4 regions of the Solibacillus sp. FSL K6-4121 genome follow, and region 3 is predicted to be linked to each of the others. Evidence: riboswitches for the same ligand, from Rfam matches in the RefSeq annotation. Region 3 holds a riboswitch; each other region holds the start of a gene.

Region 1 (6,304 bases), on a different contig from region 3:
TAGCCATTGAAGTAACACAAAGCGAAAAAGTATCAGGGCGTTTTAAAACGCAATATGATCTTATAATAGGCGGTAATTCTGTCGGACAATACACATTGGAAATTCAATTTACGGAGGTATATTCATGAATGCAGTAGAACAATTACAGCAATCGATTAAAGACGCTTTAAAAGCGGCGATCAATCAGGCAGGCTTAGTCGAAGCTGGCACAGAACTAAATATTCACCTGGAAACACCAAAAGACAAAGCAAACGGTGATTTCGCCACAAACGTAGCGATGCAATTAACTAAATTGGCGAAAAAGCCACCACGTGCCATTGCAGAAAGCATCTTAGAGAATGTAAAAACAGAAGGGACAGATATCGAAAAAATCGAAATCGCAGGTCCTGGCTTCCTAAACATCACAGTTCGTAAAGACTTTTTAGCAGGTGTAGTAAAAGCAGCATTCCAACAAGGTGAAAATTACGGTCGTTCTACTGCAGGAGCTGGTGAAAAAGTACAAGTCGAGTTCGTATCAGCGAACCCAACAGGCGACTTACACTTAGGACATGCCCGCGGTGCTTCTGTAGGGGACTCTTTATGTAACGTTATGGATTTTGCCGGTTTTGATGTATCTCGTGAGTACTACATTAATGACGCAGGTAATCAAATCAACAATTTAGCGTACTCATTGGAGGCACGGTATAAACAAGCATTAGGCATGGATGCCGAAATGCCGGAAGATGGCTACCACGGTCCAGACATTATCGCTATTGCAGGTAAGCTAGCTGAAGAATTTGGTGCTTCAATTTTGGACAAAACAGAAGAAGAACGCTTCAAATTTTTCCGTGAGCACGGTTTAAAATTAGAATTAGCAAAACTACAAAACGATCTTAAAAACTTCCGTGTTGAATTTGACGTTTGGTATTCTGAAACTTCATTATATGAAAACGGCAAAATCGATGTTGCATTAGAGAAACTAAAATCAAATGGACATGTATTTGATGAAGATGGAGCAACTTGGTTCCGTTCAACTACATTTGGCGATGACAAAGACCGCGTATTAATTAAAAACGATGGTTCATTCACATATTTAACACCAGATATTGCTTACCATGAAGATAAATTACGTCGCGGATTTGATAAATTAATCAATATTTGGGGTGCCGATCACCACGGTTATATCCCACGTATGAAAGCAGCGATTGAAGCACTTGGCTATGAGCGTGAAACATTGGAAGTGGAAGTAATTCAAATGGTTCAGCTTTACAAAAACGGTGAGAAATTTAAAATGAGTAAACGTACAGGTAATGCTGTTACAATGCGTGAGTTAGTGGAAGAAGTAGGTCTTGATGCAGTACGTTATTTCTTTGTAAAAACTGCAGGGGATTCACACATGGACTTCGACCTAGATTTAGCAGTATCACAATCAAATGAAAACCCAGTGTATTATGCACAGTATGCGCATGCACGTATTTCATCTATTTTACGTGCAGCAAGCGAGCAAGGTTTTGAGGCATCATTGGAAAACCTAAACTTACTAGTAGCAGAAAAAGAAGAAGATGTTCTGAAAAAGGTTGGTGCATTCCCGCAAATCGTGGCAGATGCAGCGAAACACCGCACACCGCACCGTATCGCAAACTATATCCAAGACTTATCAGCAGCATTCCACAGCTTCTACAATGCAGAAAAAGTATTAAATCAAGACAATAAAGAGCTAACTCAAGCTCGTTTAGCGTTAATTACAGCAGTAAAAACAACATTGGCAAATGCGTTGAAATTAATCGGCGTAAGTGCACCTGAGAAAATGTAATCCAAAATTTCACGACACTCTATTTTCTATTAACGGAAAATAGGGTGTTTTTTTTCGAAATGCGATGTTTCTACTTTTTAACTGAGCCTTTCTACCTTTTGTTGTAAAGGTTCTCCTTTCTCCCGCCACCGTTCCACTTTAAATTGGAAATTACCCCCTTATTTATTAAGTGAATAAATCCCTACAAAGAAACTAGGGATATCTATTGACTTGTAAATTTCTGAAACGTACTATTAATTTGATGAAATAACTACGTAAGACAACAGACGAGGGTGGTGCTTTTCATGAGCAAGGAATTATTTATTGAAACGGACGAGCAGCGACAATGGTTGGAAAAGCTCGAAACAATTTCAGAGAGTATAAAACAATTGGCTCAACAAACAGATGAGCAAGCGACATTTCCATTTGAAAATTTCCAAAAGCTACGCGAAATTGGCTATACAAAAATAACGTTGCCAAAGGAATACGGAGGAGATGGCTTCACCGTATATGATGCGCTTTTACTACATGAAACGTTGGCAAGCTATTGCGGAAGTACGGGGTTGGCAGCTTCGTGGACAATTCAAAATGTAGGCGAGATTTTTGAAAACCGTTACTGGAATCCTCAAAAGCTTGATTGGTTTGGTGGAGAAATTGCAAATGGTGCGACAGTAAATCGTGCAGTAAGTGAGTTTGCGATGGGAAGTCCAGTGCGTGGTGGGCGTCCGGCGACTTCCGCAAAACGTGATGGCGAACATTATATAATTAACGGGCGTAAAAACTATACGAGCGGTGCACCGGATCTCGATTATTTTTTAGTATCTGCATGGATTGAAGATGAGGATCAGTTAGGGTTTTTCCTTGTTCCGAAAACAGCTGAAGGAGTATCGGTCGAAAACACGTGGGATGTGGCATCAATGCGCGGTACGGGAAGCGATGATTTAGTGCTCGTCAATGTACGTATTGATCAGACGAACTTAGTGGAAATCCCAAACTATACAACAGGCTTTAAGTTGAACGGCTGGTTACTGCTTATCCCAGCGACTTATTTAGGGATTGCACAGGCAGCACGTGATTATGCGGTTGATTTTGCGAATAGCCATTCACCAAATAGTATTCAAGGGACCATTGCACAATTGCCGAATGTTCAAACGCTCATCGGAGAAATGGATTTAGCATTAACAAAAGCTCGTTTTACTATTTATGGAGTAGCAAGACTGTATAATGACCCGACGAAGAAGGCGACCTTAGTTAACGAAATCAATATTGCTAAACATGTTGTGACAAATACAGCGATTGAAGTCGTTGATAAAGCGATGCGTTTAGTTGGCGCAAAGAGCCTTCAACGTTCCAACCCACTTCAACGCTATTACCGTGATGTACGTGCAGGCTTACACAATCCACCAATGGATGACATTACAATTAAGCGTTTAGCAGAGACAGCAATTGAAAACAATTTAAAAACAAAAGAATGAACTGTTATTTAATACGCAGAAACTGAATTATAAACAAATTATCTGAAACTTTGGTAATTTTGCATACAATTAATGAAATATCCGCTATAATAATATTATTAATTAAATATGTACTATAAAGGTTCTTACTATATCTAATTAAAGTAAGAAGTAAAAGGGAAATCGGTTCAAATCCGATGCGGTCCCGCCACTGTAATTGCTAGTTTTGAGCTATATGCCACTGAAATTTTCGGGAAGGCAGCTCATAAACGTTAATGCATAAGCCAGGAGACCTGCCTTTATAATGCCCGATTAATGCCTACGCGGATAGGATGTGGTAAATGAATTTTTTATTTGAATTTATTTGCTTTCATAAAGCTTCCTAGTTTGTAGGAGGCTTTTTATTTTTGTTTAAAATTACAGGTTAGAACAATTTTAGGAGGAATTAATTACATATGAAAACTTGGCAACGACTTTCTTCAACAGGAATTATCTCCATTATGCTCCTTGCAGGGTGTGGGGTTGAAGAAACAGCAGTAGAAAAAGATACAGCTCAACAATCGATAGAAACTGTTGAGGAACAAGCACAGTTCCCTATAACGGTAACGGATGCTTTAAACAAAGAAGTGACAGTGGAAAAAGCTCCTGAACGCATTATTTCCCTTATTCCATCCAATACAGAAATATTATTTGGCTTAGGCTTAAATGAACAAATTATTGGGGTATCTGACAATGATAATTACCCGGAAGAAGTTCAGACAAAAGAAAAAGTTGGTGGGATGGAATTTAACTTGGAACAATTGATTGCATTGCAGCCAGATCTAGTAGTAGCTCATGAATCAGGTCTTTATAGCTTTAACGAAGAAGGTATTGCGCAACTTGAATCAGTTGGCATTCCTGTATTTGTAGTGAAAAATACTACAACATTTGAAGAAACATATACGACTATTGAACAAATTGGGCAATTAACAGGGAAAACCGCTGAGGCAACAGAGATGATTGCATCCATACAAAAAGGAATTCAAGACATTGAAGTTAAAGTGGCTGATTTAGAAGAGAAATCTGTGTTTATCGTAGTGGGCACAGAGCCGGACTTATATGCAGCGGGACAGGAGACATTTATTAATGAAATGCTAGAAGTATTAAATGTAGAAAATGCAGTACAAGAGCTTGGGTGGCCGATGTATAGCTCTGAGCAATTTGTTGACAGTAATCCGGACGAAGTGATCGTAACATATGAAAACGACTATGAAAGCATCGTAAATAACTCTGCCTATAACGAAATGGATGCAATTAAAAATGGCAATGTTCATGTCGTAGATGGGGATACGACGAGTCGCCAAGGTCCACGTATTGTAGAAGGTATTGAATCACTAGGTGAGGCAATTTATCCAGATGTATTTAAAGAATAGAAAATATATATATGCTTATGTTACTTCCATTGCATTGCTTCTTTGTAGCTTGTGGATCGGAGTATCATTTGGAACGGTTAATATCCCCCTTTCGACATTATGGGATAAAACGACAGATCCGATAGCTTACAGTATACTGTGGAAAATTCGAATGCCACGGGTAATTTTAGCCGCAATCGTTGGTGCATCACTGGCGATTGCAGGGGCGGCTTTCCAGGGGCTATTAAAAAACCCTTTGGCCGATCCTTATACGTTAGGGATTTCATCAGGTGCATCAGTCGGAGCCGTTATGACAATTTTTTTAGGTATCTCGATTCCGTTTCTTGGGGCATTTACATTACCAGTATTCAGCATGGCAGGTGCCGCATGTACAATGGTCATTGTATTATCATTTGCCCGACTTGTGGATCGTTCAATGAAAATGGAAACGTTAATTTTAACAGGAATTATATTTAGCTCGTTTTTAGGTTCATGTATCTCATTAATGGTTGCTTTAACGGGGGAAGAGCTTAGAGCGATTATTGGTTGGCTGCTTGGGAGTGTATCGATGCGCGGCTGGTCATATGTAAATATGATTTTACCATTCATGATTATCGGTACGAGTATTATATGGTTCAATCGCCGTGAACTGAATGCAATGATATACGGAGAGGAACGTGCTCAATACTTAGGGGTAAATGTGAAGCGCAGTAAATATATGATTTTAGCAGGTGGCTCCATTTTAACAGGGTCTGCTGTAGCAGCATCCGGTACGATTGGTTTTGTCGGTTTAGTTGTACCGCACATGATTCGTCTATTAGTTGGAGCCGATCATCGACATTTACTGACATTATCCTTTTTAAACGGTGCGAGTCTACTCGTCATTTGCGACTTAGTATCACGGACCATCATCTCACCTGTAGAACTCCCAATTGGCGTAATTACTTCGTTTATTGGTGCACCGGTATTTGCCTATATTTTCTTTAAGCAACGTAGAAAGGTTGTTGCATAGTGTTAAAAGTGAACGAATTGTCAGGTGGTTATGACGGAAAACAGATTGTGAAAAATATGACGTTTCACGTGGAAAAAGGTAAAATCCTCGGGATTCTTGGTCCAAACGGTAGTGGAAAATCGACATTATTAAAAATGATCAGTGGCGTTTTAAAACCTACACGGGGGGAAATCCTGATTGAAGATCGCCCGATTAATAGCTACGATAATAAACAATTGGCAAAAAAGATGGCTGTTCTTCCTCAATTAAACGCCAGTGTATTTACGAACAGTGTATATGACGCTGTTTCACTGGGCAGATATCCACATCAAAGGGGCTTTTTTTCCACATGGTCAGAGGAAGATGAAAACCTTGTAAATCGTGCAATGGAAAGCACCGGGGTTTCGCATTATAGAAATCGACATCTGGAGTTTCTTTCAGGTGGTGAGCAACAGCGTGTATTTATTGCACAGGCACTAGCTCAGGATTCGGAGCTGCTTCTTTTGGATGAGCCGACAAATCATTTGGACATTGCTCACCAGAAGCAAATTTTAGATATGATTCGAATGCAAGTCGAACTTAATGGATTAACGGTTGTATCAATTTTTCATGATATTAATTTGGCGTCGCTATATTGTGATGAACTGCTTTTAATTGAAAATGGGGAAATACGAGCTTTTGGTGAGCCACATGAAGT
Region 2 (6,304 bases), 430 kb from region 3:
CTGTAATAGAAATAGAGAAGCTAAATACGTAAGTCTTTAGAGCGCTATGGTGATTTTTCCATAGCGTTCTTATATTTTAAATAAATGGATAAATTTAAAGCCAAAGTGCATGTACAATCGTTATATAGTCAAGTGAGGTGAAGGAATGGATTTTGAACGACTTGTTCATACATATAGAGCGGCAAATTGAATAAGAATCTTTTATTTAGTGAATTTCGTTTATCCTATGCATATATTGTAATTAAAGTGACTTTACAACCGTTAATATAGGGAGGATATGCCGATTAATAATAATGGAAATAAATCCAATCAACCCTCTGATTCCACAGATATTCAAATTGCTAGACTTGCATTTATTGCAGCAACCATTACTACGCTAGGAGATGGTTTAGCAGCATTGGCTGCAGGCCTTGCTCTACAAGAATTGGAAAAATCGAACAATCAAAGTACACAACCTCAATATGATCAATCAAAACAGATGGATTCTACACAAAAGCAAATTGATTATTTAATAAAGGAACTAAAAAAAATTAAAAAGATGTTAAGTTAAGAAGAAGAAAATAGTTTTAGTTCACAAAAAAAATCGAAAAGCATCATGCTAATCGATTTTTTGTGCATTATGGTAGAAGTTTTAGAGAGGATTTAACCTCTCTTTACCCACTATTATTTATTATGATGATAATGTTTTATTTCCCCGTTTTTGAATTTTACTTCAAGCTCAAAGGACTTATAGTTTTCATCGAGAGCAAATGCTTTTAGTACTTCTTTACGAACATCGTCATCACTTGTAGTTTCGTCAAATGTTAACTGTTTTAACGCATCGACAAAATTTTCGTACGCTTGATCACCTTTATACTCGATACCTTTAATTTCATCATCTATTTCTGCATAAATATTGTTTCCATCGTTCTCATATTCAACATCATATGAATTGCGATTCGCATATTCTACGTCTAAATCAAATTCAGTAAAAGCATAATTTACATCTGCGACCTTAATTCCAGTACGTTCATTTTCATTTTCCGAGTTATTAGTGGTATTTTTGTTATTCGCTGTTTCATCAACAGTACTATTATTTCCTGTAACATCCTTATTTGTCTTTGTATCATCGTTGTTACATGCGTACAATAACCCCAACAATAATGGCATTGTAAGTAATAATTTAAATAATTTCATTTTATACTCTCCTTTAAAAGTGGCTTGATAACTTAATTTAAGCCTCTAATTTTTAATAAAAGTATTCCCAAATTAAAATAAGCTATCCATTTCTACTGAAATTAGAATTTCCCTTATTGAAGGTGACAGAGCAGGACTTGCCGCTATATTAATTGGTCTTAGCGAAAACGCCAGCTTTAATAATAACGTACCGATTGACGTAACAGGTGCGATTGACGGTGAAGGAAATGTGAAGGAAATTGGCTCAATGAAAGCTAAAATTCTCATTGCTGAAAAAAGCTGTTTTTCGCATATTTTCTTACCTGTGGAAAATGAAAAAGAGGAGAAGGAAGTAAAAAAGATGAGCAGCTTAATATAAACATTATTACGGTGGCTTCTATAGAAAATGCTGTAAAGGAAATAATGAGGCTCAATAACGACTAACCGGTATCGGGAATAGTCCTATCATTTTTAAACAGACTGTGTTATTTTTATAATAATTTAATAATTTGCAATTGATTAAGTGCTTACAGATTTTTGTAAGGTAAAAGGGAAATTAGTGAAAGACTAATGCAGCCCCCGCTACTGTAATAGCTGATGAACTCACAACAAATCACTGTCGGAATGATGGGAAGATGTGAAAGTAAAAGGAAGCTTAAGCCAGGAAACCTGCTTATTCAAACGATACTTACTTTTCGGAGGGAAAAGTATAGGCGAAACTAGTCATTGTTTTTGTGTATTTAAACACTATCCTATAATTAATTTCACATGCCTGTACCTCTTTTTCGATAAGAGGTACAGGCATTTTTAATTTTATTTGGAGATATTTACAGTAAGGAGGAAATTTAAGTGCAGGCAATTATGATTCAAGGTACAGCATCCGATGTGGGGAAAAGTGTACTATGTACAGCACTTTGCCGCATTTTTGCAAATGACGGTTATCGTGTGGCTCCATTTAAATCACAAAATATGGCACTTAATTCGTATATTACAAAAGACGGTGGAGAAATCGGGCGTGCACAGGGGGTTCAGGCAGAAGCCGCAAAAATTGACGCAACAACGGATATGAACCCGATTTTACTTAAGCCTAAAGGGGAAATGGTATCGGAAGTGATTCTCCACGGTAAACATTATGCCAATATAGATGCGCTTAGTTATCGTGAAAATATTGTTGAAGCAGTGATGCCTGAAGTTCGTTCATCACTTGCCAGTTTGTCGGAGAGCTATGATGTTCTTGTTTTGGAAGGTGCGGGAAGTCCGGCGGAAATTAACTTAAAGAACCGGGATATTGCCAATATGCGGATGGCCCATGAAACTGATGCTGCTGTAATTTTAGTTGCCGATATTGACCGGGGTGGTGTATTTGCTTCAATTGTCGGGACGTTAATGTTATTAGATGATACGGAAAGGTCCCGTGTCAAAGGAATTGTTATTAATAAGTTTCGAGGTATGAAAGAATTGCTTAATGATGGGATCGAGTGGCTGGAGGATTATACAGGTATTCCTGTGCTTGGCGTAATTCCATACTTTGATGTTCAAATTGAAGCAGAAGATTCGCTCGCTTTATCCAGCCTGCGTTTTAAAAAACCGCAGCACCATGAATTTGCGATTGACGTCGCAGTTATCCGGTTTCCGCACATTTCGAATTTTACCGACATAGATCCGCTTATTGAAGAGCCGGATGTAGGTGTGCGCTTTGTTACGGCACTTAATGATTTGAAAAATCCGGATGTCGTGATTTTACCGGGGACGAAAAATACGGTGGAAGATTTTTTATGGCTTCAGCAAACCGGGTTAATGCAAGGGATTTTACAGTTAGCGCATCAAAATGTCCGCATTATCGGTATTTGTGGGGGTTACCAGATGCTAGGTGAAATTATCCGTGATGAGCAGGCGGTTGAAAGCACGGGAGGCACATATTTAACTTTAGGTTTGCTGCCGATTGAAACAACATTTATTAATAGTAAGCAAACAGTGCAAGTTTCCGGAAGGAGCTGTACAGGTCATGAGATTGAAGGGTATGAAATTCATTTAGGGCGCAGTGTAGCAACAAAACCGTTGAAGCCTTTCATTCAATTTTATGACGGCCGGACAGATGGTGTCTTTACGGAGCAAGTATTTGGTACATATGTTCACGGGATTTTCCAAAACCGTCCGTTCACTCGCGATTATTTTAATACAATCCGTAGGCAAAAAGGGATGGAGCCTATTTTAGGTGATGTTTTATCCGATTTTGAACGCCGCGAACAAGCGTATGAAATGCTGGATCACCATGTTCGTTCTCACTTAAATATGGAGAGGATTTATTCGTTTATTTCGGAAAGTAAGATTGAAACGAAGTGAATGGATAGGTAGATATTTATAAAAAAGGGGAATGGACACGATGTATTTTATTATTTGTGTAATCGCAGTGCTCATCGATTGCATTGTAGGGGATCCAAAAAAGTGGACGCATCCTGTCATTTATATTGGCAACGTGATTTCGTTTTTTGAGAGGAAATGGAATAGCGGGAGTGACAATAGAAGACGGATCAATGGCTATCTAACAGTTTTTCTCACGGTAAGTATTACAACGGGCTCTGTTTTTTTTATTGTCATTCTTGCACTGAAAGTACATCTTCTTATTTGGCTAGTAGTCGAAATCTTTTTGATTAGTTTAGCACTAGCCCAGAAATCATTAAAAGAAGCGGCGATGCTCGTTTACGATTCTTTGGAAGCGAATGATTTATCCGAAGCAAGGAAATATTTAAGTTGGATTGTGGGCCGTGATACGAATCATTTGGATGAAACTGAAATTGTAAGAGGTGTCATTGAAACCGTCTCGGAAAATACGAGTGACGGCGTGACGGCTCCGCTTATGTATGCGCTATGTTTCGGGGCAACCGGTGCATGGTGCTATAAAGCTATTAATACGTTGGACTCGATGATCGGCTATAAAAATGAACGGTATGCAGATTTCGGATTTGCTGCAGCAACATTGGATGATGTTGCGAATTATGTGCCTAGCAGAATTTCCGGGTGGTTCCTTATAATATTTACAAAATGTGATACGGCACAACCACTCAAACAACGCTATAAAAACTGGCTAAAAGAAGCTAAAAAACATCCAAGCCCGAATAGCGGATATTTGGAGGCCGCTACAGCCGTTCAGTTAGGAATCCGTTTAGGCGGGTTTAATCGTTATGATGGGATGGAATCATTTCGTGCTTATATGGGTGAACCGGACAATACGATGCAGAAAAAACATATAAAAAAATCGATCCAGCACATGTATGTTTGTACTTGGTGTGTTGTGATAACAGGAGGAATATTGTATGGAATTGCCTGCACATGGGGCTAATGCAGCAGCGTTATATAAAGCGATGAACTTACATATGCCAGACAAAGTCATCGATGTTAGCGAAAATGTCAATCATCTCGGGTATCCGAAGCTAGTAGAGCAACAGTGGGCGATTTTGATAGATAAAATAGCGGGGTATCCGCATGAACAAGCGGAACCGTTTCGCTCGCAAGTGGCAGATGTACACGAAGTGGCAGCACAACACGTTGTCATTACAAACGGTGCAGCAGAAGGCTTAATGGCTTTGGCTCAACTTTTTAAAGGACAAGAAGTAGCTTTATTACAGCCTTCCTTTTCGGAGTATGCCAGAACATTAAAACAGCAGGGTTGTGTCATTCATTCTATTTTAGCTGAGGATATTGAAGCGTATCGATTTAATGAAGTAAAGTTGGAGAAACAGCTGAAAAATGTCCATGCCTGCTATATTTGTAATCCGAATAATCCAACAGGCATATTAATGAAAAAAAATTGGATTGAACAGTTGGTTAAAAAGTACCCTCATTGTAATTTTGTTGTCGATGAAGCGTTTATGGACTGGACCGATGAATCGGAGAGCGTCATTCCATTAGTGAACAGTTATCCTAATTTATTTGTTGTACGATCCATGACGAAAATGTATGCGCTGGCAGGAATTCGTCTCGGTTATATCATCGGGCAACAGGCAGAAGAACTCCGTCATTACTTGCCGCACTGGAATGTTAGTGCAATCGCAAATGAAATCGGCTGTCTCTGTTTACAGGACAAGGATTTTGTAATGAAATCTCGTGAAAAGAACAGCAAATTACGAAGTCAGATGGTGATGGAATTAAAATTGATGGGTTGTAAAGTATCAAACAGTGCAGCGAATTTTTTACTGTTCCAATTACCGAAACAATATAATCCAGATGAATTTTTTAAATATTTATTAGAGCGAGGTATCGTTTTACGCCATACAAAAAACTATGTCGGCTTGGACGGCGCATGGTTTCGAATCGCTGTCAAAAGTGAAGAAATCTGGAGTAAATGCAAGGATGAAATAACGTATTATGTCAATAATCATTAACTACTACCGTCATGGTGAAACTGTATGGAATAAAGAAGGGCGGCTGCAAGCATGTTTCCTGACCAGACCATTCACCAAACTGGAAATTTGCGTGAAATTAACTTAGGGCATTGGCAAGGTAACTCTATAAAAGATCTTCAACTAGATGAACAGTATTATTGCTATTTGAATACACCGCATTTATTTATGAATACGACACAGGAATCTTTTGGTGACGTAACGAACCGAATGCTCGCATTTCACGAGTATTTGGTACAGTTACCGTATGAGAGAATCGTAGTCGTTTCTCACGGTGTTGCCATTGCTTGTTTGATTACCGCGCTTCATAAACAGCCATACAACCAGCTATGGGGTTATTTGTTGGATGGTGCTGCTTGTTTTTCGATAGAAGGGAATAGTGAACAAATACATAAAGATATTTTTGTACAGTAATAATGGGGGAGAGCAATGATTTACGATGTTTGTGTAATCGGTGGTGGTCCTGCCGGGATCTTCAGTGCATTTTATAGTGCATCTAGAAGGATGAACACAGTATTAATTGAAGGCAATCATGAACTAGGTGGTCGACTTAATTTATTTTTAGACTATGAAATTTATGATATTCCTGGTCAGTTTGGCGTTTTAGCGCGTGATTATAAACGAGCGCTGATTGAACAGTTAAAAGTAAGTAAAGCTAATTTGTTACTTGGAGAAATTGTTGAGAAAATTGAAAATAGTGACGAGTTGTTTTATGTAATGACAACACAGCAAACCATTCTAGCTAAAAC
Region 3 (6,304 bases):
TGACACGCGGTCAAATGGCAAAAATTTTGGTGCTTGCATCAAACTTTACGCCAGGTGGGCAAAAAACATTCCCTGACGTTCCACGTACCTACTGGGCGTATGACTATATTGCTGCACTTGCAGATCTTAATATTGTGGGGGGAAGTAACGGCCAATTTAATCCGAACGGCGCTGTTACACGCGGTCAATTTGTTGGGATGCTAGATAAGGCTTTGAAAGTAATGGAAAAATAAACAATTAGATATAAAAAGAAATCAGTCGTATTACGGCTGATTTTTGCTTTAAAAAATAAAATAATCAACGCCGCCTTGCAATAGCAAAAGCGGCAATAGAAAATTGATTATAAATTCCTCTAAATTACAAACCGACTAATTTCATTAATTTTTTATAACGTTTATCCCCAAGCACTTTGTGGATTTTCTTTTGAACTTCTTTTGGAATCCCGGTAATTGCCCAGCTAATATTTGCATGCTTCAAGACTTTCTGCAGCTTCTGTACTTCTTCAATCGTCAAATCAAGCCCTTGCTGTTTTGCAAAATTCTGCAGCTGGCGGTCATTCATTCTCTTAAGATTTTCAAACCATTGTAACATTTGGATAGTCATCATCCTTTCAAGTTTATTTCCTTTACATGAACCAAAAAGTCTATTATACTAACATGATGTAAATCGTAATGATTTTGAATTAGAAAGAAGCGAATGATATGAAAAAAATACTAATTGAATTGAAGGATGTTTCATTTCAATATGAATACACACAAGCATTGAAAAATATTTCTTTACGTGTTCATGAGGGCGACTTTTTGGCGTTAATGGGGCAAAATGGCTCTGGAAAATCGACACTTTTAAAATTAATTTTAGGTTTATTGAAGCCAATGTCTGGAGAAATTAAATTATTTGGCGAACAAGCGAACCATTTTAAACACCGCGAATGGATTGGCTATGTGTCGCAAAAGTCCAATGCCTTTAATTCCGGTTTCCCTGCAACCGTTGAAGAAGTTGTTAAAAGCGGTTTGGTTCAAAAAGTTGGATTATTTAAACGCTATCCAAAAGATGCAGACATTTTAGTAAAAGGTGCTTTAAAGGATGTCGGTATGGAAAAATATTTGAAGCGTAATATTGGGCAGCTTTCCGGTGGCCAACAGCAGCGCGTCTTTATCGCACGTGCTTTAGTGTCAGACCCTAAGCTCCTTATTTTAGATGAACCTACAGTAGGAATTGACCGCGAAAATGTGCAGGCATTCTATGATATGCTTGCACACTTGAATAAGCATCACAATATGACGATGATTTTAGTTACGCATGATGTTGATACAGTTTCGGATCGTGTCAGTCATGTAGCATGCCTAAATCAATCGATCCATTTCCACGGATATAAAAATGATTTTGATACAATTTCGGAAGAACAGATCGCTAGCTGGAATGGTCACTCTGTTCGAAAGATTCATTAAGGAGTAGACCGCCATTATGATAGAAGCAATATTAAACTATGAATTTTTACAAAATGCCTTTTTCTCGGGATTGATTATTGGCGTGATTGCACCACTTCTTGGTGTATTCATCGTTGTTCGTCGATTGTCATTAATAGCAGATGCATTATCGCATGTAACACTTGCCGGTATTGCCGGAAGTCTTTACTTAAGTCAGTCATTTGCAGGGCTAGCATTGCTAAACCCTATTTATCTAGGTATTGTGGCATCTGTAAGTGGCTCGATATTGATTGAGCGTTTACGTCGACTGTATAAACATTATGAAGAACTTGCAATTCCGATTATTATGTCAGGTGGTATCGGAATTAGCGCGATTTTAATTTCATTGGCAAGTGGCTTTAATACAGATCTGATGAGTTATTTATTCGGCTCAGTTTCCGCTGTATCGCGCCAGGATTTGTATGTAGTGATGGCGATTGCAGTCGTTGTCGTATTATTTTTAGTGCTGTTTTTTAAAGAGCTCTTTGTTTTATCGTTTGACGAAGAATATGCTAAAGCGAGTGGCTTACCTGCAAAGTGGATTCATCTGTTGTTTATGGTTGTCGTCGCATTAGTCATTGCCGCAAGTATGCGTATCGTAGGAATTCTACTTGTCTCAAGCCTAATGACATTACCGGTAGCTGCTGCAATGCGGTTGGCCCGTGGATTTAAAGAAGCCATTATTTTGGCCATTGTATTTGGAGAACTGGCAGTAATTATTGGATTGATTTCTGCATTTTACTTAAACTTAGCACCTGGTGGAACAATTGTTGTCACATCGATCATTATTTTATTGTTAGTTATATTTATTAAAAAAGTTGTGCTAAAAGTATCGATTAAATCGAAAGGGGAAGAAGTACTGTGAATGCAACGCGCGCGTGGGAAATATTAAAGGAAAACGGCTATAAAAAGACCGATAAACGAGAATTGATTTTGGATATGTTTGCAGCTACGGATAAATATTTGACTGCCCGTGATTTGCTGTCAGTATTGAAAAAGGATTTCCCTGGGATGAGCTTCGATACAATCTATCGCAACTTAGCAACTTTTGTTGAGCTTGATATTTTGGAAGAAACGGAATTAAACGGTGAGCGCAACTTCCGCATGCATTGTGAGTCAGACCACCATCATCATCATTTTATTTGCCGTGATTGCGGTAAAGTAAAAGAGCTGTCCGTCTGTCCAATGGAAATGCTTGGTGAAAAGTTGCCGGGGTATGCTGTAGAAGCGCATAAATTTGAGATTTACGGCAAATGTCCTGAATGTTTATAAAATTTAGTTTGCATAAAATTTTTTATATGCTAAAGTGATAAAGACAAATTGAATAGATTTGCAGGAAAAAGATGCATGATGCATAAATGGGAATTCGGTGTAAATCCGAAGCTATATCCGTAACTGTAAGCGTTGATGAAAATAAGTGTAATACCACTGCTAATATAGCGGGAAGGTACTTGTGAGTAAAGTGAAACGCAGAGCCAGGAGACCAATCTTTTTCTTATCGTAACATCCCTCTTCGGAATTAAAGAGAATGTACGGCAATCATTGATCGAATGAGCGTTTTGCACCCTTTTATTGATTTTTGAAGCCATCCATTTTCTTATGGGTGGCTTTTTTTCGTTCACTCAATAATTGCGAGGAGGTACTACTTGAAGTGAGGAGAACTTTATGAAAAAGGATATTCGTTATTCCTGCTATCCGTTTATGCGGGAAAAATCAAGCTGTGTGGACTACGAGATTCGGACCGATTCTTTAACAACGCGAATCGGCGTAGTATTTCCAACATTAGTTGATGATGTATTAGGTCAGATTGTGCTTGAAGATTTAAAGAAGATTCAACCATTAGCCTACCATGCCAATGGTTCGGTCCGCGGTAAATTAGCCATTACATCAGAAGATTTAAAATGGTTAAGCGATCGATACGATTTTTATGTAAGTGAAGTTGGGGAAACGATTCAGCAGTTTGTCCTGCCACAAGGAATCGAAAGTGCCGCAAGACTTCATATTTGCCGCAGCGAGGCGAAAAAGTCTTACAGAGCATTACATAAAGTAAGCGAAGAAAGAGAAGTGGATGAAATTCTGTTTGATTTTCTCGGGCTGCTTGCCAATGTATTTTTTGTCATGGCAGTCTATATGAATCAACAGCATCAGCAAGAGGAAATTCCATTTATCTCAAAATCCTATCCGACAAAAAAGAAAAAAGGGGTTACAACAAATGAAACTGAATAACAAATGGGTCGTTGCTTTAGCAGCAACGTTATTACTAGCAGCATGTGGATCTGATGAGGGAAAAACAGATAAGGACGTTAAAAATGAGGAGCAAGCTACAACCAAAAATGATGGCGCTCCTTATACAGTTGTCGATGACCGTGGTGTTGAGGTAACATTTGATGAAGTCCCGGAAACGATTATTTCACTACAGCCAAGCAATACAGAAATTTTGTTTGAACTGGGTGTTGGTGAGCAAATAATCGGTGCAACAGACTTTGATACATATCCGGAAGCAGCACAAAAAATTGAACGAGTTTCGACTTCTACGGTCATCAATGCAGAGCGAATTCTGGAGTTAGATCCGGATGTAGTTGTGGCATATACAATTGGGGAGGAAGCACAAATTGCTCAACTGGAAGATGCGGGTCTGAAAGTATTTGTTATTGCTTCTGCCACGACATTCGATGATGTTTACTCAGATATTATTCAGTTGTCAGAAGTAATGGGTATCGAAGAGAAAGGTGAAGAAGTTGTAGCCGATATTAAAGCACAAATTAAGACAGTACAAGAAAAAACAGCAACAATCGATACGAAGAAAAAAGTGTATTATGAAGTGTCCCCAGCTCCGGATCTTTGGACAACCGGCAACAGTACTTTCCAGCAAGAAATAATGGATTATGCGAATATCGAAAATATCTATGCTGATCAGACGAGTTGGATTAGTGTGACAGAAGAGGATGTTATTACTCGCAATCCTGAAATTATTATTTCACCTGCGACTTATATGGAAAATGCGGTTGAAGAAATTTTAGGACGTACAGGCTGGAATAAAATACAAGCAGTCAAGGAGCAGGCAGTTTACTTAGTGGACGGAGATATCATGTCACGTCCTGGACCGCGTATTGGTGAAGCCGTTGAAATTATGGCACAATCAGTATACCCAGAGCTGTTTAAATAGTTATAGAATAGAAGAACATGCCTTAGTTGGCATGTTTTTTTGAACTGGAAAGGAGGCATACGATTGATTTTTATAACAGGTGGTGTACGCAGCGGGAAAAGTGCTTTTGCAGAGAACTATGCGAGGCAGTTAGGCGAAAATAAGTTGCTTTACTATGTCGCTACGGGAGTATCATTTGATGATGAAATGAAAAAACGGATTGTCCGCCATCAGCGTGACCGTCAAAACCAAAACGCTAACTGGGACACGGTGGAAATGCAAGTACAGATTCCTTTAACAATTCAACAGCTTTCAAAAGAGGCAGTCGTGCTTTTTGAATGTGTGACAACCTGGCTTTCAAATGTACTTTTCAACTATGAAGCAGAAGGCAAAAATAGCGAATATATCAATAATTGTATTGAATCGCTGCAAAAGCAATTGCTAGCTTGGCATCAGCAAGGTGCTACAATAATAGTTGTATCAAATGAAGTGTTAGACGAATTGCCTTCACATTATGATGAGGTAAATTTATATCGTAAACTGTTGGGAGAACTTCATCAGTGGATTGTCCAACATAGTGATGAAGCATATGAAGTACAATATCAGCTTGTACAGCAATGGAAATAAGGAGTGGGCAAGTTGAAAAATAGCTTTACAGGATTTTTATTAGCATGGCAATTCTTCTCGGCAATCCCAATTAAGAAGCAGCTTGATATGAATGCAAAGTCCGTTACATGGATGTACGCCTTTTTACCGATTGTTGGTTTACTCATCGGTTCAATCATTAGTGGCGGCATTTTTGTCATCTCAAATTATAGTGACATTTCGAGTCTACTATTGGCGATTTTAATCGTAATTATGTTCATTGTTCTAACAGGCGGTCTGCATTTAGATGGCTGGATTGATATGAGTGACGCCTTTTTTTCTTATGGGGAAAAAGAAAAACGATTGGAAATATTGGATGATCCGCGTACAGGTGCTTTCGGTGTCATCAGTGTTTTTTGCTTATTGCTGTTAAAAATCGGTGTTATTTATGAAATGCTTTTAAAAGGTCATGAAGAGATTATTCCCTTTATTATTTTTATTCCTTTTATTGCACGTTTAGGGATGCTGATTTACTTTTTAACGATGCAAACGGCCAAGCAGACAGGGCTCGCAGCTTATTTTAAATCCATTATCATTCCAAAGAAATTGATGCTAATCATAAGCGTTTTTTCTATAGTATTTATGGTGGCATGGATTTATTTTTCGATGTACAGCTTATTTATTTTAGTTATTGTTATGTTGCTATCGATTTTCTTTTACCGGAAATGGTCGCAAAAGCATTTTGGCGGGATGAGCGGTGATTTACTCGGTGCTTTAGGAGAAGGGTTGGAGGTTGTACTATGGCTGACGGTATTACTTTGCATTTAATTCGTCATGAGAAAACAAAAGCGAATATAGAGAGGAAATATATTGGCTGGACAGATGAACCGATATTAAAGTTGGTTCAAGCACAGATGCCAATCCATACAAATGAAGTATTTGGAAGTGATTTATTGCGTTGCCGTGAAACAGCGCAATGCTATTTTCCACATGCTTCATATTATCAAAACAAAAATTTAAGGGAACTGCATTTCGGGGATTTTGAAATGTGTACATATGAGCAATTAGAACATAACCCCATTTACAGGGTATGGATTGATGATCCGGT
Region 4 (6,304 bases), 150 kb from region 3:
GAGGATGTATTTGAAGAACAGCTAAAAGCCATCCGCCTGAATCGCTTGAAACGCCAACAGGATTTAGGACTACAGTTAATTACTATCGGGGATTTCACAAAATACGATCGGGTACTGGATTTAGCAGTGATGTTTAACATCATTCCTAAACGCTATGATGTGCTACCAAATGCTTCTTCGTTAACTACATACTATGCAATGGCACGTGGTACTGACGAAGTAATAGCAAGTGAAATGACGAAATGGTTTAATACAAACTACCATTACATTGTTCCGGAATATGAAAATCAGGAATTATCCTTAACAAATAACTACATCTTACAACAGTTTGAAGAAGCTAAAAATGAGCTAGGCATTATAGGAAAGCCAACAATTATCGGTCCTTATACTTTCGTTGACTTAGCAAAAGGGTATGACGATAAAACACGTGCCGCCTTCTTTTTAAAGTTAATTCCGCTATATGCACAGGTAATCCAGCAGCTTGTAGATGCAGGTGCTGATTGGATTCAAATTGAAGAACCTTCTTTCACTAAAAACCTCGAGGAAGATGAGATTTTATTAATCGAAGAAGTTTATAAACAATTAACTGAAGACGTACCACACGCAAAAATACTAGTACAAACTTATTTTGAGGCACTAACTTCATTTGAGCGCTTAAGTAATCTACCTGTTGCAGGTATTGGCTTAGATTTCGTACATGGTAAAACAGAAAATATGAAATCGCTTCTGCAACATGGTTTTCCTAAAAATAAAACATTAAGCATCGGCATAATTAATGGTCGGGATATTTGGTCAGCTAATTTAGCTGAAGCTGTTTCTACAATAAGTACCGTCAAGCAATTAAGTGGTGTAGAAGATTTATGGGTTAGCTCTTCCTGCAGTCTACAGCATGTTCCTGTTACAAAAAACTCAGAACAAAATCTTCCGTCTGAATTATATGATGCCCTTGCTTTTGCTGACGAAAAAATCCGCGAAATTGCGCATTTAACAAATTATATTCAGCATGGAACGTGGGTTAAAGAAGGTATCGTCGCAAATAGTATTAAAGCGATTGAATCTTTAGCGACACATCCCATACGAAAAAATGAGCAAGTTAACAATTTAGTTAAAGGAATTAAGGATACAGATTTCACACGTACTGTTCCATTTAAAGAGCGCCAAGTACTGCAAAAGAAATCATTAAACTTACCTGACTACCCTACTACAACAATCGGCAGCTTTCCTCAGTCTCAGCTAGTAAAGAAAACACGGGCGGCATGGCGGAAGAAGGAAATAACTAACGCTCAATACGCAGCCTTTGTAAAGGAAGAAACTGCACGCTGGATTCAAATTCAAGAAGAAATCGGATTGGATGTACTAGTACATGGTGAATTTGAACGGACAGATATGGTGGAATACTTTGGAGAACATTTAACTGGATTTGCCTTCACGAAAAATGCTTGGGTTGTTTCATACGGTTCACGTTGTGTTAAACCACCAATCATATACGGCGATGTTGAATGGACACATCCAATGACTGTTAAAGAGGTCGTTGAGGCACAGAAGCTTACATCAAAATATGTAAAAGGCATGCTCACTGGACCTATAACTATTTTAAACTGGTCATTTGTTCGTGATGATATTCCAAGAAAAGAAGTCGCCTACCAGCTTGGTTTGGCAATTCAGCAGGAAGTTAAGGCACTAGAAGATGCAGGAATTAAAATTATCCAAATTGATGAACCGGCACTTCGGGAAGGACTACCTTTACGCAAGGAAAATTGGGATGAATATTTACAATGGGCGGTAGATTCGTTTAAGCTGGCAACATCAAAAGTGGCGGTAGATACACAGATTCATACCCATATGTGCTATTGCGAATTCAATGATTTTATAGCTCCTATCCGCGCTCTGGATGCAGATGTTATTTCATTGGAAACTTCCAGAAGCCATGGAGAGCTAATTGATTCTTTAAAAGTACATCCATATGAACTTGGCATCGGTTTAGGCGTTTATGATATTCATAGTCCCCGTGTTCCAAGCATCTCAGAGATTAGTTCTATATTAGAAGAAAGTCTCGCTGTTATCCCAAAAGATCAATTTTGGATTAACCCTGACTGTGGCTTAAAAACACGCCATGAGTCCGAGACGATTGCTTCATTAATAAATATGGTAGAAGCCGCTAAGCTACTACGCACTCAAGTATTATCTGTCTGATTTCACAAAAATACAGTAAATCACTAAACGCTTAAGTATTAGTGGTTTACTGTTGTTAAAAGTAGGTCAGACGATAAGCTATGGGATCAATAAACGGAGAAATTCCGCTTATTTGGAAATTAATCTAAAAATCAGCCAAAATAAGAGGCGGAATTCCGCTTATTGCATTTCACAACAGGAAAACAAGTGGCTTTTTTTATATATAACCGGAAAACCTCCCTTTATTTACATCTAAAACTGAGGTCTTTCAAAATATAAGCGGAAAACTTCCTCTTATTTTCACTAACTTAAATTCAGGTAAATGAAAAATTTATATTTAGTCATTGTAGGATAGCTATTTGTATTACTCTCCCCTTATTGTTTACAAATAGCTATCTAAGAATAACTAAATTTTACTGGAAAAGGTTTAAATTTAACATTTAATTAAAAGGGAAGAACGGTGTGAATCCGTCGCTGTCCCGCAACTGTGATTCGGAGCCACTCACAATATAACCACTATTGCCGAAAATGGGAAGGTGTGAGGAGCGTTGATGATAAGCCAGGAGACCTGCCTTTTCAAGTACAAACCATTAACCTACGCGGATAGGAGGTTTAGAGTATGAAAGTGAATATTCTTCATGCTCATAGTGCGACAATTATACAAAGGTTTTCATTGCGAAAAAGAAAACTTCTCTTGTATTCCTTGTCTCTTTATGAAGCGACCATTTAGCGACAACTTCAAATTACTATGTTGCTATTTTTTTGGACTATAGGAGGAATATAATATGCAATTGAACAAAGTACTTCAATATAAGCAATTGATGAATGAAGTAATGTCAATATATCAAATAGAGGCAGACGCAAATACCATTAAAAACACTACACAACAATTGTTAGCGCAATCACCTAATGATTACAAGGAAATTTCAGCTGCCTGTTTTCAAAAGACAACCGAATTTTATATTAACAAACTAAAAGAATTTATTTTATTCAATAATCTGCATGAAGCTACAGAAAGTATAAAAAAATATGCTGAGCAACTAATTAATCAATCTCCACAACAATATAAAGAGATTAATTATGCCTATTTACATGTAAAATACGAATTAATTGGTCAGCCTTTGAATACTGTTATCAAATGAAAAATCATTTTAAAAAATAATTGAAGCCTTTGCAAACAATAAGGAACAGTCTCTCATTCATTATGTAAGACTGTTCCTTTTCTTTATAAACAAAACAGGTCGTATTCCTTTGATAACTGTGTTAAAAAGGCAATGCCAGCAACGCTATTGCCAACTTGATCGATTGCAGGACCATATATCCCTATTCCAATTGGACCTTGTAAGTGCTCAATTGCCCCATTTTTCACAACTGCAATTATCGCTCCGGACACACCACTTTTTGCTGGTAACCCAATGAATGCCGCGAACTTCCCAGATGCATTGTACATCCCGCATGTGAACATTAATGCTTTAGCAATATGAATCACTTCTTTACTACAAGTAGCGGCACTATTTTTACCATTGGTCGCAAAATAAAGAGCCATTTTCGCTAAATCTGCTACATTAACTGAGATTGAGCAGAGCTGTAAATATACTTGCAATGCTTCCTCTACGTCTGATTTTAAAAAGCCATTTGCCTGCAAAATATAGGCAATCGCCCGGTTGTAATCAGCTGCATGATATTCTGATAAATATACTTCGTTGTCGATGTGTACTTTCTTCCCGATTATTTTCTCTAAAAATAAAGTTACTGATTTCACTTTTTCATACATCGTTTCCCCGGGTAATAAAGAGGCTACTGTAATTGCCCCTGCATTAATCATCGGGTTAAAAGGCTTCTTATTGTGACTTTCTAAACGGACGATAGAATCAAAGGAATCCCCTGTAGGTTCCACATCAACATAACGCATAATTTCCTTGATCCCGTGGTGGTTCATTGCCACCATAAAACTAAATACCTTTACTACACTTTGAAGTGTAAAAAGTTGAGTACATTCCCAAAAAACGATCTTATCTTCCATTGATACTAAACTAACAGCAAAAGCATTCGGATCGGCCGTAGCTAGAGCCGGGATATATGTCGCAACCTTCCCTTTAGCCGTCATCTGTGCAGCATACTCATAAATACCCTGTAATTTTTTCATTGAAGCTAATCGTGAAAACTAGCTGCTCACCTCTCTATACATAAACTATCCTTTTCAATTAATTATTCTTTCCCAATTTGTCGGTTGTTATATTGTATAATTTCTACAAATGAAGTTGGCCGAAAACAGGCTCTTTAAGAGTTGATCCAAGCAAGGGTTGATTCAATAAATTGGGGAAATATGAGAGGTTATGGAATAAGGTCATTAAGAAAGTTAGAATATAGTTAATATTATCTATCTATTCTCCGGTCATTATATTGATATAATAAAGTGACTTAGTAAAAAACTATATAATATAAATTAACTAGGGGGATTATTTTACTTGAATAATACAAATCCACTTCAAAAAAAATGGCTCGTATTAATCGCTGCATTAATTATGTTGTTTTTTTCTTTAAAGGACTTTGATTTCTCCGAATTAGAAAAGTTCTCATTTAAAGATATGTTGCCAATCATTTTGATAACAGCTTTTATTTTTTTATTAAAAACAAGTATATTTTCTGTTATCTTGTTAAGTATAAAGAAATTATGGAGTAAATTATCTAAAAAAAACGAGTGATAATCTTTCCAAATAAAAGCATAGGAACACATCCAGAAGGCACAAACGTTGATTTATGAACTGCTCCCTGTCAAGTAGACAGTGGAAATAATAAAAATGCTTTAAGCGGCTTGAGACCTGAACTCTTTAGGACTCAAGCCGTTTAATGTTTCTTGATATCGTTCGTTGTTATAGAATTTTATATATGTATCAATCGCATGTTTTAACTCTTCGTACGTCTCAAACTTATGTAAATAATACTTCTCTACTTTTAGAGTCCCCCAAAACGCTTCTATCGGTCCATTATCAATACAGCGGCCGACTCTCGACATACTGTGTGTCAGATTTGCTTTCTCTATGATTCGCTTGAATTCTTTTGATGTATATTGATATCCTCGATCACTATGTAGGATAGGAAATTCCTTTTGATTTAACTGGCGTATAGCTGGTTTAACGGTCTTGAAAACTAAATCATTATTATTTAAATGTCCTAATTTGTAACTGACAATAGACTTGTCATATAGATCAATAATCGCACTTAAATAAGCCTTTTTACCATTTCCATACTGGAATTCATTTACGTCTGTACACCATTTTTGATTTGGCTTTTTGGCCGTAAATTCGCGTGCTAATACGTTCTCAGCTGTGTAATCTGGTGTTACCTTACGGTACTTTTTTGGACGACATCGAATAACTGCCTGTAAATCGGAAATCTGCATCAGTCGATAAATACGTTTTTTATTTACTTTATTTAAGCCTTCTTTTTCGCGCTGACGATTGATTGTCATAGTGATTCTACGATAGCCGTAAATACCATTTACTTGTTTATATAAATGATTAATGGATGCTACTAACTGTCTGTTTTCCAATTCTTGCGATGTTGGCTGGCGGTTTAACCATTTATAATAAGCTGCTCGTGATACGTTAGCTAATTTACAAAGTAATAGAATCGGAAATTTTTCTTTTTCTGCTAATTCTTGAATAGCTAAATAATGACTCTGCGTACGAATTTTACTTAACGAAGCCTCCTTTCGATTTCCTCTAACTTTTTTAAAAGTAAATTTTCAGCACGTAATCTTTCATTTTCACGTTCTATTTGTTGGATTTTTAACCGTAATTTATCTTCTGGTGTACGTTCATCCGCTGATTTCATTCGCCCACGGCGATCTTCAAGAGATTCTTCGCCACCAACTTCAAACTTCCGTACCCACTGGTAAACTTGTTGGTAAGTCACATTATATTGAGTTGCCGTTGTTTTATAATCCTTTTGATTCTTTATACAAGTTTTCGCAATTTCAATTCGTTCTTCTAGAGTAGTGTTTCTTCCCTTAGTCATAGTTTGGCTCACCCTTTTATTCGAGTCTTTTAAATCACTATGACTATTATATTTTTTTAACCACCTGTTGAATACATTTTGACCACTGATTCCATATTTGGTCATAATCTCG

The links. Region 3 has a riboswitch for cobalamin ahead of MHH95_RS09630 (hypothetical protein). Riboswitches for the same ligand answer to the same signal wherever they lie in the genome.
Region 1: it holds a riboswitch for cobalamin, as region 3 does, so the genes downstream of both, MHH95_RS06935 (ABC transporter substrate-binding protein) here and MHH95_RS09630 (hypothetical protein) in region 3, are expected to answer to the same signal.
Region 2: it holds a riboswitch for cobalamin, as region 3 does, so the genes downstream of both, MHH95_RS11830 (cobyric acid synthase) here and MHH95_RS09630 (hypothetical protein) in region 3, are expected to answer to the same signal.
Region 4: it holds a riboswitch for cobalamin, as region 3 does, so the genes downstream of both, MHH95_RS10455 (hypothetical protein) here and MHH95_RS09630 (hypothetical protein) in region 3, are expected to answer to the same signal.

The regions. Positions count from the first base shown of each region.
Region 1 is NZ_JBBOCS010000001.1:1,355,524-1,361,827, forward strand. It holds gene MHH95_RS06920 (DUF1934 domain-containing protein) at 1-128, shown strand, start outside; gene argS (arginine--tRNA ligase) at 125-1,792, shown strand; gene MHH95_RS06930 (acyl-CoA dehydrogenase family protein) at 2,077-3,246, shown strand; cobalamin riboswitch at 3,349-3,540, shown strand; gene MHH95_RS06935 (ABC transporter substrate-binding protein) at 3,681-4,637, shown strand; gene MHH95_RS06940 (FecCD family ABC transporter permease) at 4,621-5,628, shown strand; gene MHH95_RS06945 (adenosylcobinamide amidohydrolase) at 5,628-6,304, shown strand, end outside.
Region 2 is NZ_JBBOCS010000002.1:472,835-479,138, forward strand. It holds gene MHH95_RS11810 (S16 family serine protease) at 1-32, shown strand, start outside; gene MHH95_RS11815 (translation initiation factor 2) at 278-550, shown strand; gene MHH95_RS11820 (YusW family protein) at 664-1,176, opposite strand; gene MHH95_RS11825 (S16 family serine protease) at 1,328-1,534, shown strand; cobalamin riboswitch at 1,660-1,846, shown strand; gene MHH95_RS11830 (cobyric acid synthase) at 2,005-3,498, shown strand; gene cbiB (adenosylcobinamide-phosphate synthase CbiB) at 3,539-4,495, shown strand; gene MHH95_RS11840 (pyridoxal phosphate-dependent aminotransferase) at 4,470-5,537, shown strand; gene MHH95_RS11845 (histidine phosphatase family protein) at 5,589-5,969, shown strand; gene MHH95_RS11850 (NAD(P)/FAD-dependent oxidoreductase) at 5,985-6,304, shown strand, end outside.
Region 3 is NZ_JBBOCS010000002.1:42,226-48,529, forward strand. It holds gene MHH95_RS09605 (leucine-rich repeat protein) at 1-233, shown strand, start outside; gene MHH95_RS09610 (isopropylmalate synthase) at 358-591, opposite strand; gene MHH95_RS09615 (metal ABC transporter ATP-binding protein) at 702-1,448, shown strand; gene MHH95_RS09620 (metal ABC transporter permease) at 1,465-2,331, shown strand; gene MHH95_RS09625 (Fur family transcriptional regulator) at 2,328-2,738, shown strand; cobalamin riboswitch at 2,791-2,972, shown strand; gene MHH95_RS09630 (hypothetical protein) at 3,132-3,692, shown strand; gene MHH95_RS09635 (ABC transporter substrate-binding protein) at 3,679-4,632, shown strand; gene MHH95_RS09640 (bifunctional adenosylcobinamide kinase/adenosylcobinamide-phosphate guanylyltransferase) at 4,696-5,238, shown strand; gene cobS (adenosylcobinamide-GDP ribazoletransferase) at 5,242-6,024, shown strand; gene MHH95_RS09650 (histidine phosphatase family protein) at 5,997-6,304, shown strand, end outside.
Region 4 is NZ_JBBOCS010000002.1:195,554-201,857, reverse strand. It holds gene metE (5-methyltetrahydropteroyltriglutamate--homocysteine S-methyltransferase) at 1-2,193, shown strand, start outside; cobalamin riboswitch at 2,579-2,762, shown strand; gene MHH95_RS10455 (hypothetical protein) at 2,958-3,314, shown strand; gene glsA (glutaminase A) at 3,398-4,318, opposite strand; gene MHH95_RS10445 (hypothetical protein) at 4,641-4,877, shown strand; one part of gene MHH95_RS10440 (IS3 family transposase) at 4,979-5,913, opposite strand; one part of gene MHH95_RS10440 (IS3 family transposase) at 5,913-6,304, opposite strand, start outside.